DNA from 4 places in the Pseudomonas sp. UF-293 genome. Region 2 is predicted to be linked to each of the others. Evidence: predicted binding sites of a transcription regulator. Region 2 holds the regulator's gene; each other region holds the start of a gene.
What was found. The regulator FliA, encoded in region 2, starts transcription of late flagellar genes. The targets are predictions, from matches to a motif close to CTAAAGTTTNNNNNNNNNNNGCCGNTAA.
Positions count from the first base shown of each region.

Region 1: flgM (flagellar biosynthesis anti-sigma factor FlgM) is a predicted target of FliA. The motif match lies at 3,361-3,388, and genes of this name have one in related genera.
Region 3: AC4IHP_RS18210 (methyl-accepting chemotaxis protein) is a predicted target of FliA. The motif match lies at 2,401-2,428, and genes of this name have one in related genera.
Region 4: AC4IHP_RS01605 (methyl-accepting chemotaxis protein) is a predicted target of FliA. The motif match lies at 3,519-3,546, and genes of this name have one in related genera.

Region 1 is NZ_JBSICA010000026.1:2,543-9,687, reverse strand. Features, by position in the region: gene AC4IHP_RS21980 (glutamine synthetase family protein) at 1-120, shown strand, start outside; gene AC4IHP_RS21975 (MFS transporter) at 190-1,572, shown strand; gene AC4IHP_RS21970 (flagellar brake protein) at 1,646-2,392, opposite strand; gene AC4IHP_RS21965 (flagella synthesis protein FlgN) at 2,482-2,949, opposite strand; gene flgM (flagellar biosynthesis anti-sigma factor FlgM) at 2,998-3,324, opposite strand; gene flgA (flagellar basal body P-ring formation chaperone FlgA) at 3,487-4,248, opposite strand; gene AC4IHP_RS21950 (chemotaxis protein CheV) at 4,331-5,263, shown strand; gene cheR (protein-glutamate O-methyltransferase CheR) at 5,310-6,137, shown strand; gene AC4IHP_RS21940 (hypothetical protein) at 6,189-6,461, opposite strand; gene flgB (flagellar basal body rod protein FlgB) at 6,477-6,887, shown strand; gene flgC (flagellar basal body rod protein FlgC) at 6,891-7,145, shown strand, end outside.
Region 2 is NZ_JBSICA010000035.1:4,280-11,424, reverse strand. Features, by position in the region: gene AC4IHP_RS24510 (chemotaxis protein CheA) at 1-1,099, opposite strand, end outside; gene AC4IHP_RS24505 (protein phosphatase CheZ) at 1,154-1,942, opposite strand; gene AC4IHP_RS24500 (chemotaxis response regulator CheY) at 1,961-2,332, opposite strand; gene fliA (RNA polymerase sigma factor FliA) at 2,500-3,240, opposite strand; gene fleN (flagellar synthesis regulator FleN) at 3,237-4,067, opposite strand; gene flhF (flagellar biosynthesis GTPase FlhF) at 4,184-5,524, opposite strand; gene flhA (flagellar biosynthesis protein FlhA) at 5,536-7,145, opposite strand, start outside.
Region 3 is NZ_JBSICA010000017.1:93,159-100,303, reverse strand. Features, by position in the region: gene AC4IHP_RS18230 (LysR substrate-binding domain-containing protein) at 1-524, shown strand, start outside; gene AC4IHP_RS18225 (MmcQ/YjbR family DNA-binding protein) at 521-880, shown strand; gene AC4IHP_RS18220 (DUF1294 domain-containing protein) at 1,000-1,428, opposite strand; gene AC4IHP_RS18215 (undecaprenyl-diphosphate phosphatase) at 1,425-2,255, opposite strand; gene AC4IHP_RS18210 (methyl-accepting chemotaxis protein) at 2,558-4,192, shown strand; gene pnuC (nicotinamide riboside transporter PnuC) at 4,799-5,362, shown strand; gene AC4IHP_RS18200 (AAA family ATPase) at 5,359-5,883, shown strand; gene fapA (functional amyloid chaperone FapA) at 6,212-6,661, shown strand; gene fapB (fibril amyloid subunit FapB) at 6,663-7,145, shown strand, end outside.
Region 4 is NZ_JBSICA010000001.1:347,370-354,514, forward strand. Features, by position in the region: gene AC4IHP_RS01590 (putative bifunctional diguanylate cyclase/phosphodiesterase) at 1-865, shown strand, start outside; gene AC4IHP_RS01595 (NorM family multidrug efflux MATE transporter) at 994-2,388, opposite strand; gene AC4IHP_RS01600 (LysR substrate-binding domain-containing protein) at 2,548-3,468, shown strand; gene AC4IHP_RS01605 (methyl-accepting chemotaxis protein) at 3,656-5,632, shown strand; gene AC4IHP_RS01610 (aldose 1-epimerase family protein) at 5,828-7,042, shown strand; partial or broken gene AC4IHP_RS01615 (ATP-binding protein) at 7,039-7,145, opposite strand, start outside.

The DNA of each region.
Region 1 (7,145 bases), on a different contig from region 2:
AGGGAACTGTTCGGGTCGGAGTTCATCGAAGGCTACATCGCTTCGAAGACCATGGAGTTGACCAGCTTCTTTGATGAAATCACTCCCTGGGAGCGCCGTGTGCTGGCCGCCCAGGCCTGACGTATCGCTGCTGCCGGGCAGTCGTTCTGACTGCTCGGTATTTACTGCAAGGAGCCGCTCGGAACGCCGATGCGCCAAATCTGGAAATCCTTTCGAGCGCTGTATTTCGCCTCGCTGATGATGTTGATCGGCTCAGGCCTTCTTTCTACTTATCTGGCTTTGCGTCTGGCCGCCGACAACGTCGACGGGCTGTGGGTCGGTGCGCTGATGGCGGCCAACTATTTCGGTCTGGTGCTGGGCGGCAAGATCGGCCATCGCCTGATTGCCCGAGTCGGGCATATCCGTGCGTACTCGGCGTGTGCCGGGATCGTCGGCGCGGCGGTGCTCGGCCATGGTCTGGTGGACTGGCTGCCGGCGTGGCTGGTGCTGCGGACCATCGTCGGTCTCGGCATGATGTGTCAGTACATGGTCATCGAGAGCTGGCTCAACGAGCAGGCCGATGCCAATCAGCGCGGCCTGGTGTTCAGCGGTTACATGATCGCCTCGTATTTGGGCCTGGTGCTGGGCCAGCTGATTCTGGTCATGCACCCCGGCCTCGGTCTGGAACTGCTGATGCTGGTGGCGCTGTGCTTTGCCCTGTGTCTGGTGCCGGTAACGTTGACCCGACGGATTCACCCGGCGCCTCTGCACCCCGCGCCGATGGAGCCGCGCTTCTTCATCAAACGCGTGCCGCAATCGCTGAGCACGGTGCTCGGCGCCGGTCTGATCATCGGTTCGTTCTACGGTCTGGCGCCGCTGTATGCCTCGCAGCAGGGGCTGTCGACCGAGCAGGTCGGTCTGTTCATGGGTAGCTGCATTTTTGCCGGTTTGCTGGTGCAGTGGCCGTTGGGCTGGTTGTCCGACCGTTATGACCGTGCGCTGCTGATTCGCTGCTTTGCCGGGTTTCTGGCGGTGGCGGCGTTGCCGTTGGCGATCATGCCGCAGGTGCCGCTGGAGGTGCTGTTCGTCGTCGGCTTCTTCTGTTCGCTGGTGCAATTCTGCCTGTATCCGCTGGCGGTGGCGTTTTCCAACGACCACGTCGAAGGCGATCGCCGGGTGTCGCTGACCGCCATGTTGCTGGTGACTTACGGCGTCGGCGCGAGCATCGGGCCGCTGCTGGCGGGCGTGCTGATGAAGTTTCTCGGCAGTCAGAGCCTGTATGCGTTCTTCAGTTTCTTCGCGCTGGTGCTGGTCTGGCGGATTCGTCCGAAAGCGGTCACCAACCTGCACCAGGTCGACGACGCACCGCTGCATCACGTGGCAATGCCGGACAGCATGTCGAGCTCGCCGCTGGTGGCGGCGCTTGACCCGCGTGTCGATGAGCAGGTGGTGCAGGAGCAGATGGTCCAGGACCCGGCGCCGAGCAATCCCGAACCGGAGCCCGAAGCTCAGCCGGAAGCGGTCGTTGAAACCGAACCGGACAGCGGCGATGACGACAAGCCTGCGCCGGATATCAGTGGCGGCAGGCCCTGAGCCGAAGATAAACGTCCGCGCATGAAAAAGGGCAGTCCCGCACAGGACTGCCCTTTTTATTGATCGCTGCGACTCAGAGATCGTCTTTGTCGAAACGCCGTGCTTCACGTTGCAACTGGTAAACAAAACGCTCGACGTTACGCGCAGCCTGGCCACTGATGTTGTGGAAGCGCAGCCCGGCGAAGGTGATGTTGAGTTTTTCTTCGAAATGCAGATAGCGCAGTTCGACCGATGTTGGCTGGTTGCCGAACAGCGGCGGGGCGATCAGGCGATCGTAGACCTGGCCCAGTTGCAGGCGATCAGTGATGTCGCCTTCGAAGCGGAACTTGCAGCCAGTGGCGGAGATATCCAGCAGCTTGCCGTGCAGAGGAACCTTGAGCTTTTCGCCGCCCAGTTCAACGCTGACCAGGTCGGTGAGTTTCAACGCAGCGCGGAAGGCGTTGCGGCGCTGGTGGTAGACCACTTCGCTCGGCAGGTCGCCGGTGTAGAAACGGTCGCCGTCGGATTCTTCGATGTTCAGCGTGCCGTTGCATTCCCAGGCGATGCGCACGCCGTCGTGAAAGCCTTCGACCTTGAACGGTTCGCCAGCCTGGAGGAAGCGCTCGCCATCGCGCGGGATCATTTCGTCCAGTGCGATCGTTGCGGTTTCGCGGTCGACCTTGATCAGGTAACTCTGAAAGCGCTGGCTACGTTCATGGAAAGTGATGATCAGCGGATCGTGGCTGTCTTGCAGCTGGCGCAGGTTGCTGGAGATTTCCAGTGGCGTGGTGAGCACCTTCGGAGGCTGCGGAGCATCATCCGCGCTTAGGGTGTTGGACACGGTTCTTCAATCTCCAGACAAAATAAGACGACTGGCCAGTATTTTGCCAGCATGTTGCGCAAGTGGATAGTGCAGGGCCAGCGAATGGCTCATGCCTGGCTGAGCGTTCGCGGCTTGACCGGTTTGGCAAAGGTCCCGCTGGCGTCGTACAGCGCTGGCGGCTCACCACCGGTGAGGATCTTCAGCTGATTGGCGGTGGTCGCCTGCTGGATCTGGATCGACTGGCCGTTCTTGACGTTGGCAGCCTGGCATTGGGCGATCAGCGCGGTCAGGGCATCACCCTGAGTCAGCAACTGGTCGCCAATGCTCGACTGGCTGGCCAGTTGCTCAAGACCTGTGCGATCGGTCGGCAGGTTGAGGCTGGCGAGGATTTCGCTGCGCTTGCGGCCATGCTGCTCGAGCAGAATGATCAACGCTTGCTTGGTCGCCAGAATTTCTTCCAGCAACGGCATGTCACGACCATGCAAAGCGAGGGATTCGGTTTGCAATAACTCCAGCAATTGTTGCGCTGGAGCAAAGTCGTCGTTGATCAGTTGCAATAAGTTAGTGTCGTGCATGGCTGGCCTTGGGGTTTAAGCGTCCAAAAGCCTGGCGCCGGCAAAAGCCTAGCGCTGGGCTTCGAAGTTGAGCAGTTTGCTGGCTACACGGTTGCTGTCGACTTTATAGCTGCCATCGGCAATCGCGGCTTTCAACTCGGCCACACGGGCTTTGTCGACAGCAGGCTGATCGCGCAGCTTGTCAGTGACCTTCTGCAACTGTTGAGCCTCATTGCTGAGGTGTACCGACTCCCCGCTTTTGGCGACATTGGCCTGTTCGGCCTGGGTATTCAGCGGCGCGGAGGGGCTGTTTTCAGCGCTTTCCTTGGCGTTGCTGGTACGTGTGCTGCCGGTTAGTGACGAGGAACTGTTCAATCGGTTGAAATCGATAACCATGATAAAAAACCTCTGGGAATTTGGACGCTTGCCATGTTTTCGGCTATCCCCTGAAAAACTTTAGGCCCAATCAACCATAAGCTTGCATGCGCCGTTGCGAGACCTGCTGCGGCACAGTTTAGGGAAGCGACGGGGTCGGCGCCAGTTTTCTCCTCGAGGCTTTTACATGGCTACTTCGACCTGTCCCGGCGCGATCACCTGCGCCTTGATAACTCTTTGAGAATTAAGGTTTTTTACTCGAATCTGTTCTTTCATGCCGCCATTGGAGAGCGCTTCGCCCGGCATGCGTACGGCAAGGGTGCCACTGCGCGCAGTGATCACCACTTGGTCACCCTTGCGCACGACTTCGGCCTGTTCCAGATGCACCAGTGTGATGACCTGATCGGCGACCGTTGGTCGGGTAAGTTTCTGCCCGATCGCTTCGTCGACGGAGGTCAGGAAACCCTGATTGATCGTGCTGACATCGCGCTCGCGCAAAGTCACATCCTGCGGCTCGATAATGCCGGCGCGTTTCAGCGGACGAGTGGTCGTTACGATCTCGCGAAACAGGCGGACTTGAGCGGGTACGAACACCGTCCAGGGCGAACTGCCTTCGCAGCGAACCTTCACCGTAACGCGGCCCAGCGGGCGTGCCGGGCTCTCCAGAGTCGCTGTCAATTCCTTGTCGCAGATGGGCATGCGCATGCGCGGGTCGAGCTGGTTGACTTCGATTTCGTAGCGGCCTTCGGTTTGACTGGAAGCCAAATAGTCTTCTACGGTGAATTCAAGAAAGCCCTGAGTCACGCCGATAAGCATATCAGGCAAGGTAACCGCATCTGCATTGGCAGGACTGCCAGCAAGCGAGCAGCAAACGGCGGCCACCGCGCAAAGCCCTTTGCGAAGGGTAGAGGTCAGGCGTCGGGAAAATGTCGTTTGAGCGTTCATACGAGTTAAAAAGCAAGCGCCGTGCCGTTTAGCAATGAATGTGCGTCGCAACAACACTTGGCGTTGATGTAGGAGTCTGGGCATGGCTGGTGTAATGGATTCGGTGAACCAGCGCACGCAACTGGTAGGGCAGAATCGCCTCGAGCTGCTGTTGTTCCGTCTCGACGGGCCGCAGCTCTACGGGATCAACGTGTTCAAGGTACGGGAAGTGTTGCAGTGCCCGTCCCTGACCTTGATGCCCAAATCCAGTCCTGTCGTGTGCGGGGTAGCGAATATACGGGGAGCGACCATTCCGATCCTGGATCTGGCAATGGCAACGGGCTCCGGTGCGTTGAAAGACAAGAACAGCCCGTTCGTGATCATCACGGAGTACAACACCAAGACCCAGGGTTTCCTGGTCCGCTCGGTGGAGCGCATCGTCAACATGAACTGGGAAGAGATCCATCCGCCACCCAAGGGCACCGGTCGCGATCACTACCTGACCGCTGTGACGCGGGTCGACAACCAGTTGGTCGAAATCATCGACGTCGAGAAGGTGCTGGCTGAAGTGGCGCCGACCCCGGAAGCGATTTCGGTGGGCGTGGTCGATGTCGAGACGCAGACCAAGGCGCTGTCGCTGCGGGTACTGACGGTCGATGACTCGTCGGTGGCGCGCAAGCAGGTCACGCGTTGTCTGCAGACCATCGGTGTCGAAGTGGTGGCGCTGAACGACGGCAAGCAGGCGTTGGATTACCTGCGCAAGCTGGTCGACGAGGGCAAGAAGCCGGAAGAAGAGTTTCTGATGATGATTTCCGACATCGAGATGCCGGAGATGGACGGGTACACCCTGACGGCGGAAATCCGCGGCGACGCGCGCATGCAAAAGCTCCATATCATCCTGCATACTTCGTTGTCGGGGGTATTCAATCAGGCGATGGTGAAGAAAGTCGGTGCTGATGACTTTCTGGCCAAATTCCGTCCTGATGACCTCGCATCCCGGGTAGTCGACCGGATCAAAGCTGCAGATATCAGCTAGGGACCTTCTGTCCCTGGCGTTCAACACGATTTAAGAGGCGGCATCATTGTCTACGGGTAATTTGGATTTCGAACAGTTCCGGGTCTTCCTGGAAAAAGCCTGTGGCATTCTGCTCGGTGAAAACAAGCAGTATCTGGTCTCGAGCCGTCTCAACAAACTGATGGAGCAGCAAGGCATCAAGTCCCTGGGTGAGCTGGTACAGCGCATCCAGACCCAGCCGCGCAGCGGTTTGCGCGAGCAGGTGGTCGATGCCATGACGACCAACGAAACCCTGTGGTTTCGCGACACATATCCGTTTGAAGTCTTGAAGAACAAGGTGCTGCCGGAAGCGATCAAGGCCAGCCCCAACCAGCGTCTGCGGATCTGGTCGGCGGCCTGCTCGTCGGGTCAGGAACCGTACTCGCTGTCGATGTCGATCGACGAGTTCGAGCGCAGCAACCTTGGCCAGTTGAAGATGGGCGTGCAGATCGTTGCCACTGATCTGTCGGGGCTGATGCTCAATAACTGCAAGACCGGCGAGTACGACAGCCTGGCGATCGGTCGAGGTTTGTCGCCGGATCGCCTGCAGCGCTACTTCGACCCGAAGGGGCCGGGGCGCTGGGTGGTCAAGGCGCCGATCAAGAGCCGGGTGGAATTCCGCTCCTTTAACCTGCTCGACAGCTACGCAGCGCTGGGCAAGTTCGACATCGTGTTCTGCCGCAACGTGTTGATCTACTTCTCTGCCGAAGTGAAGAAGGACATCCTGTTGCGCATTCACAGCACGTTGAAGCCGGGCGGGTACCTGTTCCTTGGCGCTTCGGAAGCGCTGAACGGTTTGCCGGATCATTACCAGATGGTTCAGTGCAGCCCGGGGATTATCTACAAGGCGAAATAAGCGGTTTGCGGCAATACAAAAAACGGGAGGCCTTCAAAGCCTTCCGTTTTTTTACCTGACACCGCACCCCGTGTAGGAGCTGCCGAAGGCTGCGATCTTTTGATGTTGCTTTTTGAAGACCAAGATCAAAAGATCGCAGCCTTCGGCAGCTCCTACAGGTTCGGTGTTGGCAGGCGACAGCGGCAGAAAAGCGGCATCCGGCGGTAACCGGTTGCCGCTTTTCTGGCATTGCCGCTTTGCCTGTTCGGCGCAAAGCCCCGGAATACGGGGGTTCTTCCATTTGGCACGGCGCTTGCTAAAGCTCAGATACGAAAAACCGGTCACCTGAAGGTTCCCGACATGAGCATCAGCTTCGACAAAGCGCTGGGCATTCACGAAAAGGCATTGGGCTTCCGCGCCCAGCGTGCCGAAGTGCTGGCCAACAACATCGCCAACGCCGACACCCCGAACTACAAGGCGCGGGATCTGGATTTCTCCAAAGTGCTCGAAGCACAGACCGAGAAGACCAAGACCGGCGGCCACTTTGCCCTGAACATGACCAACAGCCGGCACATCGAGGCTGAAGGGCTGGGCAACGGCGACGAGTCGCTGATGTATCGCACGCCGATGCAGCCTTCTATCGACCAGAACACCGTCGACGCTCAACTGGAACAGTCCAACTACGCGGAAAACGCCGTCGGCTTCCAGGCCAGCTTCACCTTGCTCAACAGCAAATTCAAAGGGCTGGTGTCAGCCCTGCGCGGAGAATAATCCATGTCCCTGTCCAGCGTTTTCAACATTGCCGGCAGCGGCATGAGCGCGCAGACCACGCGTCTGAACACCGTGGCCTCGAACATCGCCAACGCCGAAACCGTCTCGTCGAGCATCGACCAGACCTACCGCGCCCGTCACCCGGTGTTCGCCACCATGTTCCAGGGCGGCCAGGCCGGCGGCAGCAACTCGCTGTTCCAGAACCAGGACGCGGCCGGGCAGGGCGTGCAGGTACTCGGCGTTGTCGAAGACCAGAGC
Region 2 (7,145 bases):
TGGCCGGTTTTTCTGCCGGGGCAGCAGCTGGCGCACGGGCCGCAGCCGGTGCAGCAGCGGCGGCCGGTTTCGGCGCCTCGGCTTTCGCTTCAGGCTTGGCCGCAGGCTTCGGCGCAGCAGCGGCAGCCGGAGCTTTCGCCGCTGGCGTGGCGACGCTCGACGCAGAGCCGGCAGTCGCAGCGCTGGCGTCAAACTTGCCTTTGCCGTGCAGTTCGTCGAGCAGCGATTCGAATTCGTGATCGCTGATCAGGTCACTGCCGGCCGCAGCGGCTGCCGGTGCAGCAGGTGCTGACGGAGCCGAAGCGATAGCCGATTCCAGCGCGTCAACGGCGAAGTTGCCCTTGCCATGCAACTGATCGAGCAAGGCTTCGAATTCGTCGTCGGTGATGTCCGAGCTGTCGCCCGCAGCAGGCGCGGCCGGAGCCGCCGGTGCTGGCGCCGGAGCGACCGCATCGACAGCAAACTGGCCCTTGCCGTGCAGCTGATCGAGCAGCGATTCAAATTCGGCGTCGGTGATTTCATCGCTCGCCGCCGTGTCGGCAACCGGCGCTGGAGCAACAACAGCAGCCGGGGCCTCGGCCTGGGCCTTGACGGCATTCAGCGAGTCCAGCAGTTGTTCGAATTCGTTATCGGTGATGTCTTCCGATGCGCTTTCAGCGACCGGTTCTTCCACCGCTTCTACCGGTGCAGCAACGGCTTCATCCGCCGATTGCGGCTCGGCCAGACGCGCCAGCGCGGCCAGCAGCTCCGGCGTGGCGGCGGTGATCGGTGCACGCTCACGGACTTCGCTGAACATGCTGTTCACCGCGTCCAGTGCTTCGAGCACCACGTCCATCAGTTCTGCATCAACGCGACGCTCACCCTTGCGCAGGATGTCGAACACGTTTTCGGCGATGTGACAGCACTCCACCAGCTCATTGAGCTGAAGGAAGCCGGCGCCCCCTTTTACAGTGTGGAAACCGCGAAAAATTGCATTGAGCAGATCTGCATCATCCGGACGGCTTTCCAGCTCGACCAGTTGTTCGGACAGTTGCTCAAGAATCTCGCCGGCCTCAACCAGGAAATCCTGAAGGATCTCTTCATCGGCGCCGAAGCTCATTAATGGGGTGCTCCTACAGGTCTAAAAACCCAAAAAACCTGAAATTCCGAAACTCTAGAATCCAAGGCTGGATAACAAATCGTCCACATCGTCCTGACCGGACACAACGTCTTCTCGTTTATCGGCATGAATCTGCGGACCTTCACCCTGCGAGAGATGTTTTTGTGGATCTTTTTCAGCAAGCATTGCAGCGCGGTCATGTTCGATGCCCGCAAAGCGGTCGACCTGACTGGCCATGAGCACGAGTTTGAGCAGATTGCTTTCGACTTCGGTGACCAGTTGGGTCACACGCTTGATCACTTGACCTGTGAGGTCCTGGTAATCCTGAGCCAGCAGGATGTCGTTGAGGTTGCTCGACACCGCACGGTTGTCCGTGCTGCTGCGTGACAGAAAACCGTCGACCCGGCGCGCCAGTTCGCGGAACTCTTCAGCCCCGACCTCGCGACGCATGAAGCGGCCCCAATCGGCGCTCAACGTCTGCGCTTCATCAGCGAGACTGTTGACCACCGGCGTGGCGCTCTCCACCAGATCCATGGTGCGGTTGGCCGCGGCTTCCGTCAGCTTGACCACATAGCCCAGGCGTTCGGTGGCGTCGGTGATTTGCGACACTTCCTCGGCCTGCGGCATGTGCGGATCGATCTGGAAATTGACGATCGCACTGTGCAGTTCACGTGTGAGCTTGCCCACTTCCTGATACAGGCCGCGGTCACGGGTCTGATTGAGCTCATGGATCAGTTGCACCGCGTCGCCGAACTTGCCTTTTTCAAGGCTCTCGACCAGTTCGACCGCGTGTTTTTTCAGGGTCGATTCGAAATCGCCCTGTGATGATTCGTTATGCTCCATAGCTCCCCCGCGCATTCATCAGCCGATGCGTTCGAAAATCTTCTCGATTTTGTCTTTCAACGCTTGAGCCGTGAAAGGTTTGACCACGTAACCGTTCACACCGGCCTGAGCGGCCTCGATGATCTGCTCGCGCTTGGCTTCAGCAGTCACCATCAACACCGGGAGGTGCTTGAGTTTTTCATCGGCGCGCACGTGACGCAGCAGGTCGATACCGGTCATGCCAGGCATGTTCCAGTCCGTTACCAGAAAGTCGATGCTGCCGCTGTTGAGCACCGGAATGGCAGTGGTGCCATCGTCGGCCTCGACGGTGTTGGTGAACCCAAGATCGCGCAGCAGGTTCTTGATGATCCGCCGCATCGTTGAGAAGTCATCAACGATGAGGATTTTCATGTCTTTGTTCAATTCGACCTCCAAGCAGTCTTAAACGCGCCCAGCACCTGGACGCGCCACTTCAATCAATCGGCATAGCACTCGAAGTTTGTCTGGAGCACAACGGATCGAGACCGGCGCCGTTCATCACCGCACCAGCCTCGTTTCGCAGTGTCCCCACACTGCCTTCAGCGCGCTCGCCACTCCCCCAAACGCCCCCGCAGACGGGCCGCGCACTGGCTGTGTAACTGGCTGACCCGCGATTCACTGACGCCAAGGACTTCACCGATTTCCTTAAGGTTCAGCTCTTCGTCGTAGTACAGCGCCAACACCAGTCGCTCACGCTCCGGCAAATTGGCAATCGCGTCCGCCAGCGCCGCCTGGAAGCGTTCATCTTCCAGATCGCGTGACGGCTCCATATGAGCACTCGCGCCATCCTCGTGCAGCCCTTCGTGTTCGCCGTCCTGCAGCAGGTCGTCGAAACTGAACAGGCGACTGCCCAAGGTGTCATTCAGAATCCCGTAGTAATCGTCGAGACTCAATTGGAGTTCGGCCGCAACCTCGTGATCTTTAGCGTCACGGCCGGTTTTAGCTTCAATCGAGCGAATCGCGTCGCTGACCATCCTGGTATTACGGTGAACCGAGCGTGGCGCCCAGTCACCTTTGCGCACTTCATCGAGCATCGCGCCGCGGATTCGAATGCCCGCGTACGTTTCGAAACTGGCGCCTTTGCTGGCGTCGTATTTGGTCGAGACTTCCAGCAAACCGATCATCCCGGCCTGGATCAGGTCTTCGACCTGCACGCTTGCCGGCAGGCGCGCCAGCAAGTGATAGGCAATGCGCTTGACCAGTGGCGCGTAGCGCTCGATCAATTCGTATTGCGCGTCACGCGCCGACTTTTTGTAAAGATTCATGCCACTGGCGGTCATATCACAGGCCCTGCGGTTTGCTGCACGAGACGCTCGACGAAAAATTCCAGGTGCCCGCGCGGGTTGGCCGGCAGCGGCCAGGTGTCGACCTTCTGGGCAATGGCCTTGAAGGCCAGCGCGCACTTGGAACGGGGAAAGGCTTCGTAGACGGCGCGCTGCTTCTGCACCGCTTTGCGCACGCTTTCGTCGTACGGCACGGCGCCGACGTATTGTAGGGCGACGTCGAGGAAGCGATCCGTGACCTTGGTCAACTTGGCGAACAGGTTGCGCCCTTCCTGCGGGCTCTGCGCCATGTTGGCCAGCACGCGGAAGCGGTTCATGCCGTAGTCGCGGTTGAGCAACTTGATCAGCGCGTAAGCGTCGGTGATCGAAGTCGGCTCGTCGCAGACCACCAGCAACACCTCTTGCGCGGCGCGTACGAAACTGACTACCGAGTCACCAATGCCCGCAGCGGTGTCGATCACCAGCACGTCGAGATTGTCGCCGATGTCGCTGAACGCCTGGATCAGGCCAGCGTGTTGCGCCGGGCTCAGGTGCACCATGCTCTGCGTGCCGGAGGCCGCCGGCACGATGCGAATCCCGCCCGGGCCCTGCAACAGCACGTCGCGCAGTTCGCAACGGCCTTCGATGACGTCGGCCAGTGTGCGCTTGGGTGTCAGCCCCAGCAGAACGTCGACGTTGGCCAGGCCCAGGTCGGCGTCCAGCAGCATGACCCGACGGCCAAGCTCTGCCAGCGCCAGCGACAAGTTCACTGACACGTTAGTCTTGCCGACGCCACCTTTGCCGCCGGTCACCGCGATCACCTGTACGGGATGCATGCTGCCCATGTTATTTCTTTACCTTGTCTTGCATAGACGGAGGCCACATTACTGGCTGCGCGTTCACGATCGGAACAATGCGTGGCAGACCATCGATGTAGGTACAAAAACTGTTCATGATTACCTCAGCCAACCTGCTTGGTCGGGCTGTGATAGATATCAGCGAACATGTCAGCCATGGCTTCTTCGCTGGGTTCTTCCTGCATTTGCACGCTGACGGCGCGGCTGACCAGTTGATGACGGCGCGGCAGATGCAGATCATCCGGAATCCGTGGGCCATCGGTCAGGTACGCGACCGGCAATTCATGACTGATCGCCAGGCTCAACACTTCGCCGAGACTGGCCGTTTCATCCAGTTTAGTCAGGATGCAACCGGCGAGCCCGCAACGCTTGTAACTGTGATAAGCGGCGGTTAGAACCTGTTTCTGGCTGGTGGTTGCCAGGACCAGATAATTTTTTGAGCGAATGCCACGCCCGGCCAGGCTCTCGAGCTGCATGCGCAACGCCGGATCACTGGCTTGCAGCCCGGCAGTATCGATCAAAACCACGCGTTTGCGTAGCAGTGGATCCAATGCCTGCACCAGCGACTGGCCGGGATCGACGTGCGTCACCGGCACGTTGAGGATGCGCCCGAGGGTTTTCAGTTGTTCCTGCGCGCCGATGCGGAAGCTGTCCATACTGACCAGCGCAACATTCTGCGCGCCGTACTTGAGCACATAACGCGCGGCGAGCTTGGCCAGCGTGGTGGTCTTGCCCATGCCGGCGGGGCCGACCATGGCAATCACACCGCCCTCTTCCAGCGGCTCGACTTCCGGTACGGCAATCATCCGCGCCAGGTGCGCCAGCAGCATGCGCCAGGCCTGACGGGGTTCTTCGATATCGGTGATCAGCGCCAACAGGTCGCGCGACAGCGGGCCGGACAGGCCAATACGCTGCAGACGGCGATACAGATTGGCCTGGGCCGGACGGCTGCCTTGCAGCTGATTCCAGGCCAGGGTGCCGAGTTGCACTTCCATCAACTCGCGCAGGCTGTTCAATTCAAAACGCATCGAATCCAGCGCACGCGGATCGACACCTGCCGAGGCCTGCGCAGGTGCTGCGGCCGGACGCGTCGGTGCGGCGTAGGTCGGCTCGCTCAGCGGCTCGGCAGCGGTCAGCGGCAGGCCTGCGGTCAATGGCAGCCCGGCAAACAATTGCTGATTGGTGTTGCCGTCGGCTTCGCCACGCAGGCTCAGTTCGGCCTGGGCGGTGACGATGCGCGACTGGGTCTTGCGCAGCTCGTCTTCGAGTTCCATGTTCGGAACCCGTGGCGCCAGCGCCGACAATTTGTAATCCAGAGCCGCCGTCAACTCGACGCCGCCGGCAATGCGGCGGTTGCCGATGATGGCGGCATCAGCGCCCAGCTCATCGCGAACCAGCTTCATGGCCTGACGCATATCGGCGGCGAAAAAACGCTTAACTTGCATAAACCACTACCTCAGCCGTTGGGCCCTACTGTCGCAACGATGGTCACTTGCTTGTTGTCCGGTACTTCCTGGTAGGCCAGCACATGCAGCCCTGGCACCGCGAGGCGACCGAAGCGCGAGAGCATCGCGCGAATCGGGCCTGCTACCAGCAGGATCACCGGTTGGCCTTGCATTTCCTGACGCTGGGCCGCTTCGATCAACGAACGTTGCAGCTTCTCGGCCATGCTCGGCTCCAGCAGGACGCCCTCTTCCGAGCCTTGTCCTGCCTTCTGCAGACTATTGAGCAATATCTGTTCCAACCTTGGTTCCAATGTGATCACAGGCAGCTCGGACTCAGTACCTACAATGCTTTGGACGATTGCACGGGATACGCCGACCCGCACAGCGGCGACCAGCGCGGCGGTATCTTGACTCTTCGCGGCGTTGTTCGCGATCGCTTCGGCGATGCTGCGGATGTCGCGCACCGGCACGTGCTCGGCGAGCAGCGCTTGCAGAACCTTGAGCAACTGCGACAGCGAAACCACGCCCGGTACCAGCTCTTCTGCCAGTTTCGGCGAGCTCTTGGCCAGCAATTGCATGAGTTGCTGCACTTCCTCGTGGCCGATCAGCTCACTGGAGTGCTTGTACAGAATCTGGTTCAAGTGCGTGGCGACCACGGTGCTGGCGTCGACCACGGTGTAGCCGAGCGATTGCGCCTGGGCGCGCTGGCTGATTTCGATCCACACCGCCTCTAGGCCGAAAGCCGGATCTTTGGCGTTGATCCCGTTGAGCGAGCCGTAGACCTGGCCCGGGTTGATCGCCAGTTCGCGATCCGGGTAGATCTCGGCCTCGGCCAGAATCACCCCCATCAGGGTCAGGCGATACGCGCTCGGCGCCAGATCGAGGTTGTCGCGGATGTGCACGGTCGGCATCAGGAAGCCCAGATCCTGCGAGAGCTTCTTGCGCACGCCCTTGATCCGCGCGAGCAATTGCCCACCCTGATTGCGGTCCACCAGAGGGATCAGGCGATAGCCGACTTCCAGACCAATCATGTCGATCGGCGTAACGTCGTCCCAGCCCAGTTCTTTGGTTTCCATGGCGCGCGCCGGCGACGGCAGCAGTTCCTGCTGACGCTTGACCTCTTCCAGCGCCACGACCTTGGCAACGTTCTGCTTCTTCCAGAACAGGTACGCGCCGCCTGCGGCCAGCGCAGCCATGCTCAGGAAGGAGAAGTGCGGCATGCCCGGCACCAGGCCCATCACTGCCATCAAACCAGCGGCCACGGCCAGCGCTTTCGGCGAGGCGAACATCTGGCGGTTGATCTGCTTGCCCATGTCTTCCGAGCCGGACGCACGGGTCACCATGATCGCCGCTGCTGTAGATAACAACAGTGATGGCAATTGCGCCACTAAACCGTCACCGATGGTCAGCAAGGCGTAAACCTTGCCCGCATCGCCGAAGCTCATGCCGTGCTGGAAGATACCCACGGCCATGCCGCCAATGAGGTTGATGAACAGAATCAGCAGGCCGGCGATGGCGTCACCGCGGACGAACTTGCTGGCACCGTCCATCGAACCGTAGAACTCGGCCTCTTGGGCGACTTCCTGACGGCGCGACTTGGCTTGATTCTGGTCGATCAGGC
Region 3 (7,145 bases), on a different contig from region 2:
ATCGCCGTGTGGATCTGGTCACTGAAGGCATCGATGTCGCCTTGCGGGTGCGCGATCACGGCGATGAAGATCCGTTGCTGGTCACTCGACGTTTGCGTCAGGCCCAGGCGGTGGTAATCGCCAGCCCGGATTTCATGCAAGGCAAGACCATCAATCATCCGCAGGACCTCAAGAACCTGCCGGTGCTCGGCGCGCTGGAAGCTGATCGCATGGTCCATGTGCGTCTGCTCGACCAGCAGGGCAAGAGTGTCGATCTGAGCATGGAAGCGCGGCTGGGCATCGATGACTTTGTCGTGCGCAAGGCCTGCGTGCTCGCCGGTCAGGGTTTCACCGTGCTGCCGATGATGTTCTGCGAGACCGAACTGCGTAACGGCACGCTGGTGCAGGTGCTGCCGGAATGGTCATTGCCCGGCGGCTGGTTGCAAGCGGTGTATCCGCACCGGCGCGGGGTGATGCCGGCGGTGCGTGCATGGATCGATCATCTGGTCGAATCGTTCGATGCCTGCGGGGAGCGGTTGTTATGAAACAGGGAAAGATGAGCGAAGCCGAGGTTGGCGCATTTTGTCTGGCTCTGCCGGGCGCGCGGGAAGATTACAAATGGGGCGGCGTGCGGGTGTTCTCGATTGCCGGCAACAAGATGTTCGCCTTGCAGGGATTACGCGGCGATTCGCTGGCGTTCAAGGTCGACAAGGATCTGTTTCTCGGCCATTGCGACCGCCCGGGGATTCATCCGGCGCCGTATCTGGCGCGCGCGCAGTGGATCATCATGCACCCGCCCTACCCGCTGAGTGCCGAGGAATTGCAGGGGCTGTTGCAGCGATCACATCAACTGGTGGTGAGCAAGTTGCCAAAGAAAACCCAAATCGGCCTGCGTTTGTAAGCACGCAAATCCTGTGGGAGCGAGCCTGCTCGCGAAGGCGGTTTGTCAGGCGTCTCATCAGCGAGGATGAGATTGCTTTCGCTAGCAGGCTCGCTCCCACAGGGGATTTTCGGTGGACTTTAGATCAGCGACAGCAAGTTCGATCCGAGAAAAATCTGGTCAATCCAGAACACCTGATGCAGCAGCACGATCACCCAGAACAGAATCTGAAACGACACCTTGCGGGTCTTGTGCCGAAACACTTGCTGCGCGATCAACGCACCGGGCCAGCCGCCCGCCAGTTCTACCGCATGCAGGATGTTTTCCGGGGTGCGCCAGGCATCGGCGCGGGCCTTGCGCTTGTCGGCCCAATACAGAAAAAACGCCAGCACACTGACAATCCCGTACGCCGCCAGAGGCACCCGCGAGATGCCGCTGAGCCACATCGACAGTGAGCCGAACAGCGGCAGCGCGCAGACGATCAACAGCACCACAAGCTTCAACTTCACATGCTGAAGGCGCCCGCCAGAAGCTCGTCCTTGCGGGCGCTGCGCGCGCGAATCGTTCATGGCTTGGCCGCCGACCAGTCCACCCAGCCGAACTGCCAGGTCGCCAGAATGAACAGGCCGAACGCTATTCGGTACCAGGCAAACGCTGCGTAGCTGTGGTTGCCGATGAACTTCAGCAAACCGCGCACAGCGATCATGGCGAAGACAAACGCGGTGACGAAACCAATCGCGAATACCGGGAAATCCGCTGGCACAAACAGATCACGGTATTTGTAGCCCGAATACACCGCCGCACCCACCATGGTCGGCATGGCGAGAAAGAATGAAAACTCGGTTGCAGTCTTGCGCGACAGGCCGAACAGCAAGCCGCCAATGATCGTCGAGCCGGAGCGCGAAGTGCCGGGAATCATAGCCAGGCATTGCGCGAAACCGATTTTCAGCGCATCGGTCCAGCGGATCTCGTCAACGGTTTCGGCGTGGACTTCATGCTGGCGCTGTTCGGCCCACAACATGATGACCCCGCCAACCACCAGCGCTGCCGCCACGTTGATCGGGTTGAACAGGTATTCGTGAATCAGATCGGCGAAGATCACACCCAGCACCACCGCCGGCAGGAAGGCGATCAGCAGATTGGCGGTGAAACGCCGTGCGCTTGGCTGGGTCGGCAAGCCGATCACCACGTCGAGGATCTTGCGGCGAAACTCCCAGACCACCGCGAGAATCGCGCCGAGCTGAATAATGATGTTGAACGCCATGGCCCGTTCGCCGCCGAAGTTCAGCAAGTCGGCGACGATGATCTGGTGTCCGGTACTCGAAATGGGCAAAAACTCCGTCAGCCCCTCTACAACTCCTAGAATCAGTGCCTGCAAGGCGGTCCAAAGATCCATCAATCCCCCAGAGAGCGATGCGCAAGGCATGCCCCGATAGTATTTTTTCGTTCACTGCGTCCAGCGTAGCCGGTAAAAGCTGTAGCGATTGCGCGCACAGGATCCACACGAAACGGTAAAAATTCCGTGAAATGTCAAAACCGGATTCAGGTTTTTGCGCGCGGGGCCGAAATCCTAACAGACAAGCCTCAATAGCGCTCTGCGCGTTGGAAGGCTTGAATCGCGCGGTCCCGGACACTCAGCTGTGGCCGGATGCTGGCGATCATTTATTACAAGAACAAGAATCCCGGAGTGACAGCGTTATGAACAGCTTGCGCAGTGTGTCGATCAGCCGACGCTTGTGGCTCATCTTGATCGTGGCGGTGGTCATGTTGCTGACCTTGGGCGTGCTGATGCTCAAGCAGATCCACGACGACCTCTACCACGCCAAGGCGCAGAAAACCCAGCACGTGGTGCAGACCGCCAGCGGCCTGCTCACGTATTACCAGGGTCTGGAGACCGCTGGCACCCTGACCAGGGACGCGGCGCAAAAGCAGGCACTGACGGCGATCCGTGGCCTGCGCTATGACCAGAGCGACTACTTCTGGATAAACGACCTCACGCCCGTGATGGTCATGCACCCGACCAACCCCAAACTCGAAGGCCAGAACCTCTCGGCGATCCGCGACCCGGACGGTTTTGCGGTGTTCAACGAGATGGTCGCCATCGCCAAGGCCAAAGGCGCGGGCATGGTCAATTATCGCTGGCCGAAACCGGGAGCGACTGATCCGGTGGCGAAGACTTCGTACGTGAAGCTGTTTGAACCCTGGGGCTGGGTGATCGGTTCCGGTGTGTACGTCGACGATGTGCAGGCCGAGTTCCAGGGGCAGATGATCAAGGCCTCGGCAATCGGTCTGGCGATTGCGCTGATCATGGCGCTGCTGGTGATTCTGATCGCGCGCAGCATCGTTCGTCCGTTGCAGGAAACCGTGAATGCCATGGCCAACATCGCCAGCGGCGAAAGCGACCTGACCCGCAGCCTCGATACCCATGGCAAGGATGAAGTCACCGAGCTTGCCCATCACTTCAATGCCTTCACTGCCAAATTGCGCCGAGTGATTGGAGATTTGCAGATCTCGGCCAGCGCCCTGGGCCAGTCATCCAGCGAGCTGGGTAACGATGCCTCGCAGGCACAGCAGCGCAGTCAGCAGCAATCGCAGCAAATGGAACTGGTGGCCACGGCGATCAACGAAGTCACCTACGGCGTGCAGGACGTGGCGAAAAACGCAGAACATGCCGCCGCAGAAATGCGCGACGCGGAAGCGCAGGCGCAGCAGGGGCAGATCAACATCGACGGCAGCCTGCAGCAGATCGACAAGCTATCCGGCACGATCGATCAGGCGGTGGAAGTGATCCGCACGCTGGCGGCCGAAAGCACGCAGATTGGCAGCGTGTTGGAGGTGATTCGCTCGATTGCCGAACAGACCAACCTGTTGGCGCTTAATGCGGCGATTGAAGCGGCGCGTGCTGGTGAACAAGGTCGCGGGTTTGCCGTGGTCGCCGATGAGGTCCGATTGTTGGCGCAGCGCACGCAGAAATCGACGGCGGAGATTCAGTCGATGATCGAGCGTTTGCAGAACCACTCCGAAGCTGCGGTGAAGGTGATTGGCGACAGCAGCAAGGCTTCGCAATTGACCATTGAACAGGCGGGACTGGCCGGGGCGAGCCTCAATGCGATTGGCCAGGCGTTGCGTAATCTCAACGGCCTGAATGCTTCGATCGCCAGCGCCACGTTGCAACAGGCGCATGTGGTTGAGGACATCAACCAGAACGTCACCCAGGCGGCCGGGCTGTCGCACAGCACGGCGTTGGCGGCGGAACAATCCAGTGCAGCCAGTCTGCGCCTTGGGCAACTGAGCGAACAACTGAACGGGTTGCTTCGGCAGTTCCGGGTCTGACTCAAAACCTGTGGGGTAGTCTGGAATCTGCGCATATCCTTAACCCCTGTGGGAGTGGGCTTGCCCACGAAGGCGGCGGGTCAGGCGAATTTTATGCGTCTGACACACCGCCTTCGCGAGCAAGCCCGCTCCCACATCAGATTGTTGGGGTTGTCGGGAATTTGCGGACAACCACAAATCCTGTGGAAGTGGGCTTGCTCACGAAGGCGGCGGGTCAGGCGAATTTTCTGTGTCTGACTTAATGCCTTCGCGAGCAAGCCCGCTCCCACATCAGATTGGTGTGGTTGTTGGGAATTGGGGACAACATCAAATCCTGTGGGAGTGGGCTTGCTCACGAAAGCGGCAGGTCACGCGAATTTTCTGTGTCTGACTTAATGCCTTCGCGAGCAAGCCCGCTCCCACATGAGATTGGTGGGGTTGTCGGGAATCTGCGGACAACATCAAACCCTGTGGGAGTGGGCTTGCTCACGAAGGCGGCGGGTCACGCGGAGAAGATGTCGACTGGACGGGCCCTTTCGCGAGCGGGCTCGCTCCAGCAGGGTTCTTCAGTGTTTGGGTGAATGCAGTACAATCCGCCCCCTTCTTCATTCCCCCAAAGGAATCTTCATGTCCGGGCTTGAACTGTTCGCCGCTGCCCTCGGTGTCATCGCCGTGTGGCTGACGGTCAAACAGAATCCGTGGTGCTGGCCGATCGGGCTGGTCATGGTGTTGCTCTACAGTTGGATCTTCTTTGAGGTGAAGCTGTATTCGGACATGTTGCTGCAAGTGGTCTACGCCGCGCTGCAAATCTACGGCTGGTGGCAGTGGACCCGCGCCGGGACGATGCATGACGGGCGCCAAGTCACCCGCCTCGACACGTGCTCAATTCTGCGCGGCCTCGGCGTCGGGGCCATCGGCAGCCTGCTGCTGGGCGCAGCGATGGCGCACTGGACCGACGCCGCACAGCCGTGGCTCGATGCGGCGCTCACCGGTTTCAGTCTGGTGGCGCAACTGTGGATGGCGCAAAAACGCCTGCAATGCTGGGCGCTGTGGTTTGTCCTCGATGTCATTTTTGTAGGCCTGTTCATCTATAAAGGTCTGTACCTGACCGCAGGCCTCTATGGGCTGTTTACCCTGCTCGCGGTGCAAGGCTGGCGTGAATGGCGCGCTGATCCGGCGTTGCGCACATGAAAGTCGTTGTTCTCACCGGCCCGGAATCCACCGGCAAGAGCTGGCTCGCGGCAGGCCTGGAGCAGCGTTTCGGCGGTGTGCGCGTTGATGAATATGTGCGTCGGTTTATCGAAGAAAACCCACGCGACACTTGCCTCGCGGACATCCCTGAAATCGCCCGAGGCCAGTTGCAATGGGAAGATCAGGCGCGAGCGAAGCAACCCTCACTGCTGATCCTCGACACTCACCTGCTGAGCAACATCCTCTGGAGTCAGACCCTGTTCGGCGATTGCCCGGACTGGCTTGAAGCCGAATTGCTCGCGCGCCATTACGACCTGCACCTGCTGCTGTCGCCGCAACAGATCGATTGGACCGAAGACGGCCAGCGCTGCCAACCGGATATCAAGGATCGCATGGCGTTCTACGAAGCCACTCGTGACTGGTTGACTCAGCATCAACAGCCGCTGCAAGTTATTGAAGGCAACTGGGTCGAACGCCAAGCCCAAGCCTATGCGGCGGTCGAGCATTTGCTGTCCCGCTGAGCCGCCACGGCGGCATTCGAGCAAATCTGTCCGTTTTTGAAACACTCCTGATCGCGCAAAGCCCCGTCCAAACGCTGTTCATCACTCCGTCATGCGACCTGTTACGCTGATGAAACACATCGGCGCAAACCCTTGTGCCAGAGCTTTCCGGTGCCAATCGCCGGCCAAGCGCTCCTTCCTGTGTTTCAGCGGTGAAACAGTGGCCGCGACACCATAACTTCCAAAGCCGCCAAGCCATTGAAATAACAAGACATCCCAAAACCGGCACAGCTTTCGCTCTCTCCTTCACAACGCTGAAACCCAGCCCACTGAAGAAGGAATTGCAGCCGTGGGGAATTTCAATAAAAGCCTGACCTGCCTCCTGCTGATCGGATCAGCCGCCAGCGCATTGATCAGTGTCAGTGCCCAGGCCGAAGGCAATGGAGTGATCGTCCTCAACCGCGACGTTCAGCCAATCCCGATCGGGCGCAACGGCGGCAAAGATCCCTATCCAACCACGGTCAACGCCAACCCTTCGGCGCGGATCAACCAGACCCTCAGCAGCACCGAACTCACTGACGGTGATTTCGCCAGCGTCGCCAGCGGCTCATCGATTCGCGGCAACATGACCACGCCCAGTTCCAACCTGCCCGGCATGAACACCCTGACCAACCAGAACGGCCTGCCTGGCATGCGCACGGGCAGCGGCGGCGGCTCCGGGGCGTCGATCTCCAACACTGTCAACCGGGCGATGAGCACCGGCCTGGCGCCTCTGACTCGCATGGCCGGAGGCCAATGACATGAATCGCACCCTGCTGCTTCTCGCCCTGCTCGGCTGCACCAGCGCCATGGCCGATTCGGCTTCAGTCAACAAGGCCAATATTCAGGATTCCGGTGCGCAGTATCGCGGCAACTTCAACGTCAACCAGGCCGCCGGTGACCAGATGCAACAGGCCAACACCAAGGCGATTGCCATCGGCACCGAAGCCCATGCCACCACCAACGTCAGGCAGACCATCGACACGCCCGCCAGCCGCGCCATCGACGCGAGCGCCAATATCGGCGGCAATTCTTTCAGCAATGGCAACGGCATCCTCGGTGTGAACCAGGGCGCCGGTGCCAACAACCAAATGGCCAACGTGACGCGCGTCAGCATCAGTGCCGGCCCGCAAAGCGTTGACGACAGCGCCCTTTCACAACAGAACGTGGCGTTTGTACCGAGCTCAGGAGCAACTGGTACCTCAATCGGCAGTCGCCAGGTCACGACCAGTGATCAGGCCTTC
Region 4 (7,145 bases), on a different contig from region 2:
GGCCAAGAGCACACAGGGCTGCACCTTTCATATCTTCAACGAACGCATCAATCGCAATGCGCGGAGCATGGCTGATCTGGAAAGCGAGCTGCGTCGGGCGTTGCGCCGCGATGAACTGGAACTGCATTACCAGCCACGCCTGAATCTTGAGGACGGTCAGATTGTCGGCCTCGAAGCGCTGGTGCGCTGGCGTCATGGCGAGCGCGGTCTGTTGCCACCGAGCGAGTTCGTGCCGCTGGCCGAGCAGAGCGGGCTGATCGTGCCATTGGGTTACTGGGTGATTTCTCGCGCCTTGCGCGACATGCAGGCCTTGCGCGAGCAGGGTCTGCCGGCGCTGCACATGGCGATCAACCTGTCGTTCCGCCAGTTTCAGGACAGTCAGTTGCTGCCGACGCTCAGCCGCTTGATTGCCGAGCGTGGCGTCGAAGCGCAGTGGCTGGAATTCGAACTGACCGAAACCGCGGTGATGCGGCGCAGCGATCTGGTCAAGCAGACCATGGACGCCCTCGGCCGCCTCGGCGTGCGCTTCTCGCTGGACGATTTCGGCACCGGTTTTTCGTCGTTCGTGCACCTCAACAGCCTGCCGATCACCTTGTTGAAGATCGACAAGAGTTTTGTCGGCGGCATGGAACAGCGCGAAGAGAACCGCAAACTGGTGCACGCGATGATCAACCTTGCGCACAACCTGCACCTGGAAGTAGTTGCCGAAGGGGTCGAGACGCCGGAGCAGTTGGATCTGTTGCGCGGATTCGGCTGCGATCAGGTACAGGGTTACCTGATTAGCCGACCGTTGCCGCTGGATGAGTTGGTGGAATATCTGGCGTCTGGATCGAACCAGCAGCCGGCTTTGGAAATCGTCGGTTGATCACGATTGTTGCGGCCGGCACAAATCCCCGTGGGAGCGAGCCTGCTCGCGAAGGCGTTCTGTCAGCTGAATGATCTGTGCCTGACGCTCGGTCTCCGCGAGCAGGCTCGCTCCCACAAAGGAAACCCTCATTCGGCCTGGGGGATGTTGAAACCTAGAGATTGCGGCTCGCGCCGAATCATCCGCTGCATCTTCCATTCAAACGCCAGCGTCAGGCTCACCGCCGCGCACGCCAACCCCAGCGCCAGACCCCACCAGACGCCGGTTGGTCCCCAGTTCAGGTGAAACGCCATCCACCACGCCGCTGGCGCGCCAATCAGCCAATAGCAAGCGAGCCCCACGAGAAACGTCGTCTTGGCATCCTTGAGCCCGCGAATACAGCCCATGGCAATCGTCTGCGTGCCGTCGAACAGCTCGAACCACGCCGCTACGGCCAGCAGGCTCACCGCCAGACGGATCACCTCGGCAAACGCCGGGTCGTTGTGGTCGAGGAACAAGCCGACCAACTGGTTCGGCCACAGCCAGAACACCAGGGCAAAGCCGAGCATTACCACGGCGCCGAAAGCGATGCCGACACGCCCGGACATCCGTGCATCGATCAGTTGCCCGGCGCCGTAGTGTTGGCCGACGCGCATGGTGATGGCATAGGACATCCCGGCCGGGACCATGAACGCCACCGACACGATCTGCAGTGCAATCTGATGCGCGCCCATCTGTGTACTGCCCATGGTGCCCATGCACAGCGCAGCGAAAGCGAACAACCCGACTTCCACCGCATAGGTGCCGCCAATTGGCAGGCCCAGGCGCCAGAGTTCTTTCAGGTATTGCCGGTTCGGCCGCGACAGGCCGGCGCGCAAGGGATAAGCGTTATATGCCGGATGCCGGCGAATGTGCCAGGCCAGCGCCAGGGCCATGCAGTTGGCGACAATCGCCGTGACCAGACCGATGCCGGTCAGACCCAGTTGCGGCAGGCCGAACATGCCGGTGATCAGCGCGTAGTTGAGCAGGAAGTTGGCCACGGTGCCGGCGAGGCTGATGACCATCACCGGCGTCGCCCGGCCGATTGCACTGGTAAAACCGCGCAGGGCCATGAAACTCAAATAACCGGGCAGGGCGAAGGGCAGGGCGATGAGAAATTGCCCGGCGGCGTTGACGTTGGTTTCGGTCTGGCCGAACAACAGCAATACGGGTTTCAGGTTCCACAGCAACAACCCGGCGCCGAGCGCCATCAGCCAGGCCAGCCACAGTCCGGCCTGTGTCAGGCGCGCGGCACCGATGATATCGCCGGCACCCTGACGGATCGCTACCAGTGTGCCGACCGCTGCAATCACGCCGATGCAGAAAATCGATACAAATGAGTAGCTGGCCGCACCGAGGCCGCCACCGGCCAGCGCCTCGGGACTGAGGCGCGCCATCATCAGGGTGTCGGTCAGCACCATCAGCATATGCGCCAACTGCGAAGCAATCAGCGGCCCCGCCAGCCGCAGGATGGCCCAGAGTTCGGTACGCACAGGATGCCGCATGGTCATCACCACCTGATTTAAGAGGGAACAGAAGAGCGTCGATTCTCGGCGCTTGGCAGGCTTTGCACAAAGGGATAAAAAGGATGGGTGACATGATTAATACTCATGCTGAAACGTGCCCGCCGAATTGGCCATATCCCCGCTACTGGAGCTTTGTGTATGTCCCGACGCCTTCCGCCGTTGTATGCCCTGCGCGCATTCGAAGCGGCAGCGCGACACAGCTCGTTCACCCGCGCGGCGGAAGAATTGTCGATCACCCAAAGCGCGGTCAGTCGGCACATGCGCACTCTTGAAGAGCACTTCGCCTGCCGGCTGTTTCATCGCAGCGGGCGCAACCTGCAACTGACCGAATCGGCGCGGCTGCTGTTACCCGGTATCCGCGAAGGCTTCGCCGCCCTTGAGCGCGCCTGCAATACCTTGCGCGCCGAGGACGGCATTCTGCGCATGAAGGCGCCTTCAACCCTGACCATGCGGTGGTTGCTCGCGCGGTTGAGTCGCTTCCGCCATTTGCAGCCGGGCAATGAGGTGCAACTGACCAGTGCGTGGATGGACATCGATTCGGTGGACTTCAACAATGAGCCATTCGATTGCGCGGTGCTGCTGAGTGACGGGCATTTCCCGCCGGACTGGGAAGCGAGCCTGCTGTTTCCGGAGGAACTGATCCCGGTCGGCGCGCCGAACCTGCTCAACGATCAACCTTGGGACGTGGCGCGTCTGGCGACTGCTGAACTGCTGCATCCGACTCCGGATCGCCGCGACTGGCGCAGTTGGCTGGAGCGCATGGGCCTGTCCGATCAGGTCTCGCTCAAGGGCGGTCAGGTGTTCGATACGCTGGAGCTGGGCATGATCGCGGCTGCACGCGGCTACGGCGTTTCGATGGGTGATCTGTTGATGGTCGCCGAAGATGTCGCGCAAGGGCGCTTGAGCCTGCCTTGGCCGACGGCGGTCGCCAGTGGCCTGAATTATTACCTGGTGTGGCCAAAACCGCGCCCGGGAGGTGAACGTTTGCGCCGCCTCAGCGATTTTCTCCAAGGCGAAGTCCGCGCCATGCAATTGCCGGCGGTGCAGCGCTTGAGCTGAAACGTTCGAGCCGGCACAATGCCACTACCGCGCCATACCCACGCAATCCGCTCAAGTATTCGGATTTTCCGCCGACTACGAGCATGTGGAACCGTCGTGCCGGTTCCGCGCTACTCCCATTATTAGAATATTTTCCGGGCAATTACCGCGATCAAGGAGGATTCGGTGGCTCGGCCAGGAGCTGTTCATGTCTCAACCTCGTGCTCGGATCGCCTCGCAGCTGGGCCTTGCCCTTGCTGTGATACTGGCGATAGTCATCAGCGGCAGTACGGTGTTCGCCTTGCGTTCGCTGGATTCCGCCAACCTCGCCACCCGTGAAGAGCATCTGGCCAGTGAGGCCCGGCTGCTGGCCGATCAGCTGAGTACCTTCCACGGTACGCTGCGCGAAAGCACCCTGCGTCTGAGCGGGCTGTTCGAAAAGCGCTTCGGCAGTGGCCTGAGTGTGCACCCCGATCAGCCAGTGACCGTGGCCGGCGTGCAGACCCCGGGCCTGCACCTTGGCAACGAGGTGCTGAATAACAACTTCAAGGAAGTTGACGAGTTCAAGCAGATGACCGCCGGCGTTGCCACGGTGTTCGTGCGCAGCGGCGAAGACTTCATTCGCGTCAGCACCAATGTCAGCAAGCAGGACGGCACCCGTGCCATCGGCACCGTGCTCGATCATGCCAACCCGGCCTACGCGAAGCTGATGGCGGGGCAGAGTTACGTCGGCCGCTCGCTGCTGTTCGAGCGCTACTACATGTCGCAGTACACCCCGGTGCGCGATGCGGGCGGCAAGATCATCGCCGTGCTGTACGTCGGCTTCGATTACACCGACGCGCAGAACGCGCAGTTCGCCAACCTCAAGCGCTTCCGCATTGGCAAGACCGGCTCGCTGGCGCTCCTCGACGAGCAGAACAAATGGCTGGTGCCGATTGCCGGCGTCGAAAACCTGGATCAAGCCGCCCCGACCATCAACAACCTGGTAAAAACCCCGGGCAAGGGTGAGTTCTGGAGCGACAAGGGCGAGGACTTCTACAGCATCGCCGTGCCGTTCGAAGGTGGCCCGTGGTCGGTGGTGGCGAGCATGCCGAAAGCCGAGATCCGCGCGGTGACCTGGAGCGTCGGTACACAACTGGCGATCGGCAGCCTGCTGGCGATGTTGCTCGCGGTCGGTTCCGTGGTCTGGCTGCTGCGCAGCAAACTCGCGCCGCTGGGCGATCTGGTGCGCCAGGCCGAGGCCTTGGGTGCTGGTGATCTGAGCGTGCGGCTGAACGTATCGAGCCACGATGAAATCGGTCAGCTGTCCCGCGCGTTCAACCAGATGAGCCAGGCGCTGTCGACCATGGTCGAGCACATCCGCCGCGCTTCGGAAGAGGTCAATAGCCGTGCGCAGGCGCTGTCCGGTTTGTCCGGTGGTGCTTACGAAGGCATGGAGCAACAGTCGGGCGAAATCACCAGCATGGCCGGTGCCGTGGAAGAGTTCAGCGCGACTTCGTTGAATATCGCCGACAACATGGGCGCGACTCAGCGCCTGGCGCAGGAAAACGCTCAGCAAACCCAGATCGGCCGCAGCTCGATGGAAGAAGCGTCGTCGTCGCTGGAGCAGATCGCCGGCGCGCTGAACAGCACCGCCAGCGTGATCAACACGCTGGGGCAGCGCTCGCAGGAAATTGGCGGCATTGTCGGTGTGATCACCTCGATCGCCGAGCAGACCAACCTGTTGGCACTCAACGCTGCCATCGAAGCCGCGCGTGCCGGTGAGCAGGGTCGCGGTTTTGCCGTGGTCGCCGACGAAGTGCGCAGCCTCGCCTCGCGCACCCGTCAGGCCACCGACGAAATCTCCAGCATGATCCACAGCATCCAACAGGAAACCGGCAACGCGATCAGCACCATGGAGCAGGGCAATGTGCTGATGCAGGAAGGCCTGTCGCGCAACGCCAATGTCGCCTCGGCGCTGGCGCGGATCGACGAGCAGAGCCGTTCGGCAGGCCAGCAGTTTGCTGCTATCACCACCGCCACTCAGGAACAAAGCAGCACTGCCACGTTGCTGAGCAGCAATTTGCAAAGCATCGCCTTGGCCAACAGCGAGCAGCGTGAGGTGGTGTCGAACCTGGCTGTCACCGCTAAAGAGCTGGAGAAGCTGGCGGCGGATCTGCGTTCCGAGGTTGACCGCTTTCGTTGATGCGTCTCTGAAATAGCTATCGCGAGCAGGCTCGCTCCCACAGTTTTCGGTGTGATTCACAAAGGTTGTGAAATCCGGAAACCCCAGTGGGAGCGAGCCTGCTCGCGAATGCTTTTCTCCCACCGCTTCTTTGCACTTGCTGAAACGTTTCCGCAGCGCTATAAAAATGGCACAACTCCAATAAAGGCTGCTGCCATGACCCCGCTCAAACTCCTCGTCGCCCTCGGCGCGTTCTCTGCCGCTTCCCACGCCATGGCCTGGGACTATGTCCTGCTCGACGCCAACACTCCGGCAAAAAGCTTGACGATCACCAGTGAACAACTCGGTGTAAAAACCGCCAAACCGTTTTCCGTGACCCTGCGTACCCTGCATGGCGGTCGTCAGGAGGGCGTCAGCATTGTCGATATCGATAACGGCACGATGAAGCTGTCGGTCGTGCCGACCCGTGGCATGAACGTGTTGCAGGCTTCGGTGGGCGACGTGCGCATGGGCTGGGATTCGCCGGTCAAGGACGTGGTCAACCCGGCGTTCATCGAGCTCAACGGTCGCGGTGGTCTGGGCTGGCTGGAAGGCTTCAATGAGCTGGTCACCCGTTGCGGTTATGAGTGGGTTGGCCATCCCGGCATGGACAACGGCGAACTGCTGACCCTGCACGGTCGGGCCGCCAACATCCCGGCCAGCACCGTCACCCTGCACATCGATGAAAAGCCGCCGTATGCCATCACGCTGCGTGGCGAGTTGAAAGAGCAGGCATTCAAGAAAGTCGATTTCTCGGTAGCGACCGAACTGGTCACCGAACCGGGCAGCGCCAGCTTCGCCCTCAACGATACCCTGACCAACAACGGCGACTATGCGAAGGAATATCAGGCGCTGTATCACAGCAATTTCAGCACGCCGTTCCTTGAGCAAGGCGCGAAGTTCGCCGCGCCGGTGAAGCAGGTGTCGCCGTTCAACGACAAGGCCAAGGGCGATCTGCCCGACTGGCAGACCTATCGCGGGCCAACCAAGGACTACGACGAAACGGTCTACAACGTCGTGCCTTATGCGGACGCCAAGGGTGACACCCTCACCGTGCTGCACAACAAGGCCGGTAGCCTCGGCGTATCCGTTGGCTTCAATACTCAGCAGTTGCCAGTTTTTTCGCTGTGGAAAAACACCGACACCCAAGGGCAGGGCTACGTCACCGGCCTCGAGCCCGGCACCAGTTTTTCCTACAACCGTCGCTATCAGCGGCCGTTGAATCTGGTGCCGACCATTGCCCCAAAAGAACATAAACAGTTCCAGATCAGCTATAGCCTGCTGGCCGACAAAGGGGCGGTGGATAACGCCTTGAAGCGCGTGACCGAGATTCAGGCCGGACGCGACACCGAAGTGCGTCAGGCACCGCTGGTTGATCTGACGGAGCATTAAGGTGTCGCCGGCCGGTATTGCAGTGCCTCGGCCAGATGCTCGCGGCTAATCGCGTCGGCCTGTTCAAGATCCGCCAGCGTGCGCGCGACCTTGAGCAGGCGAT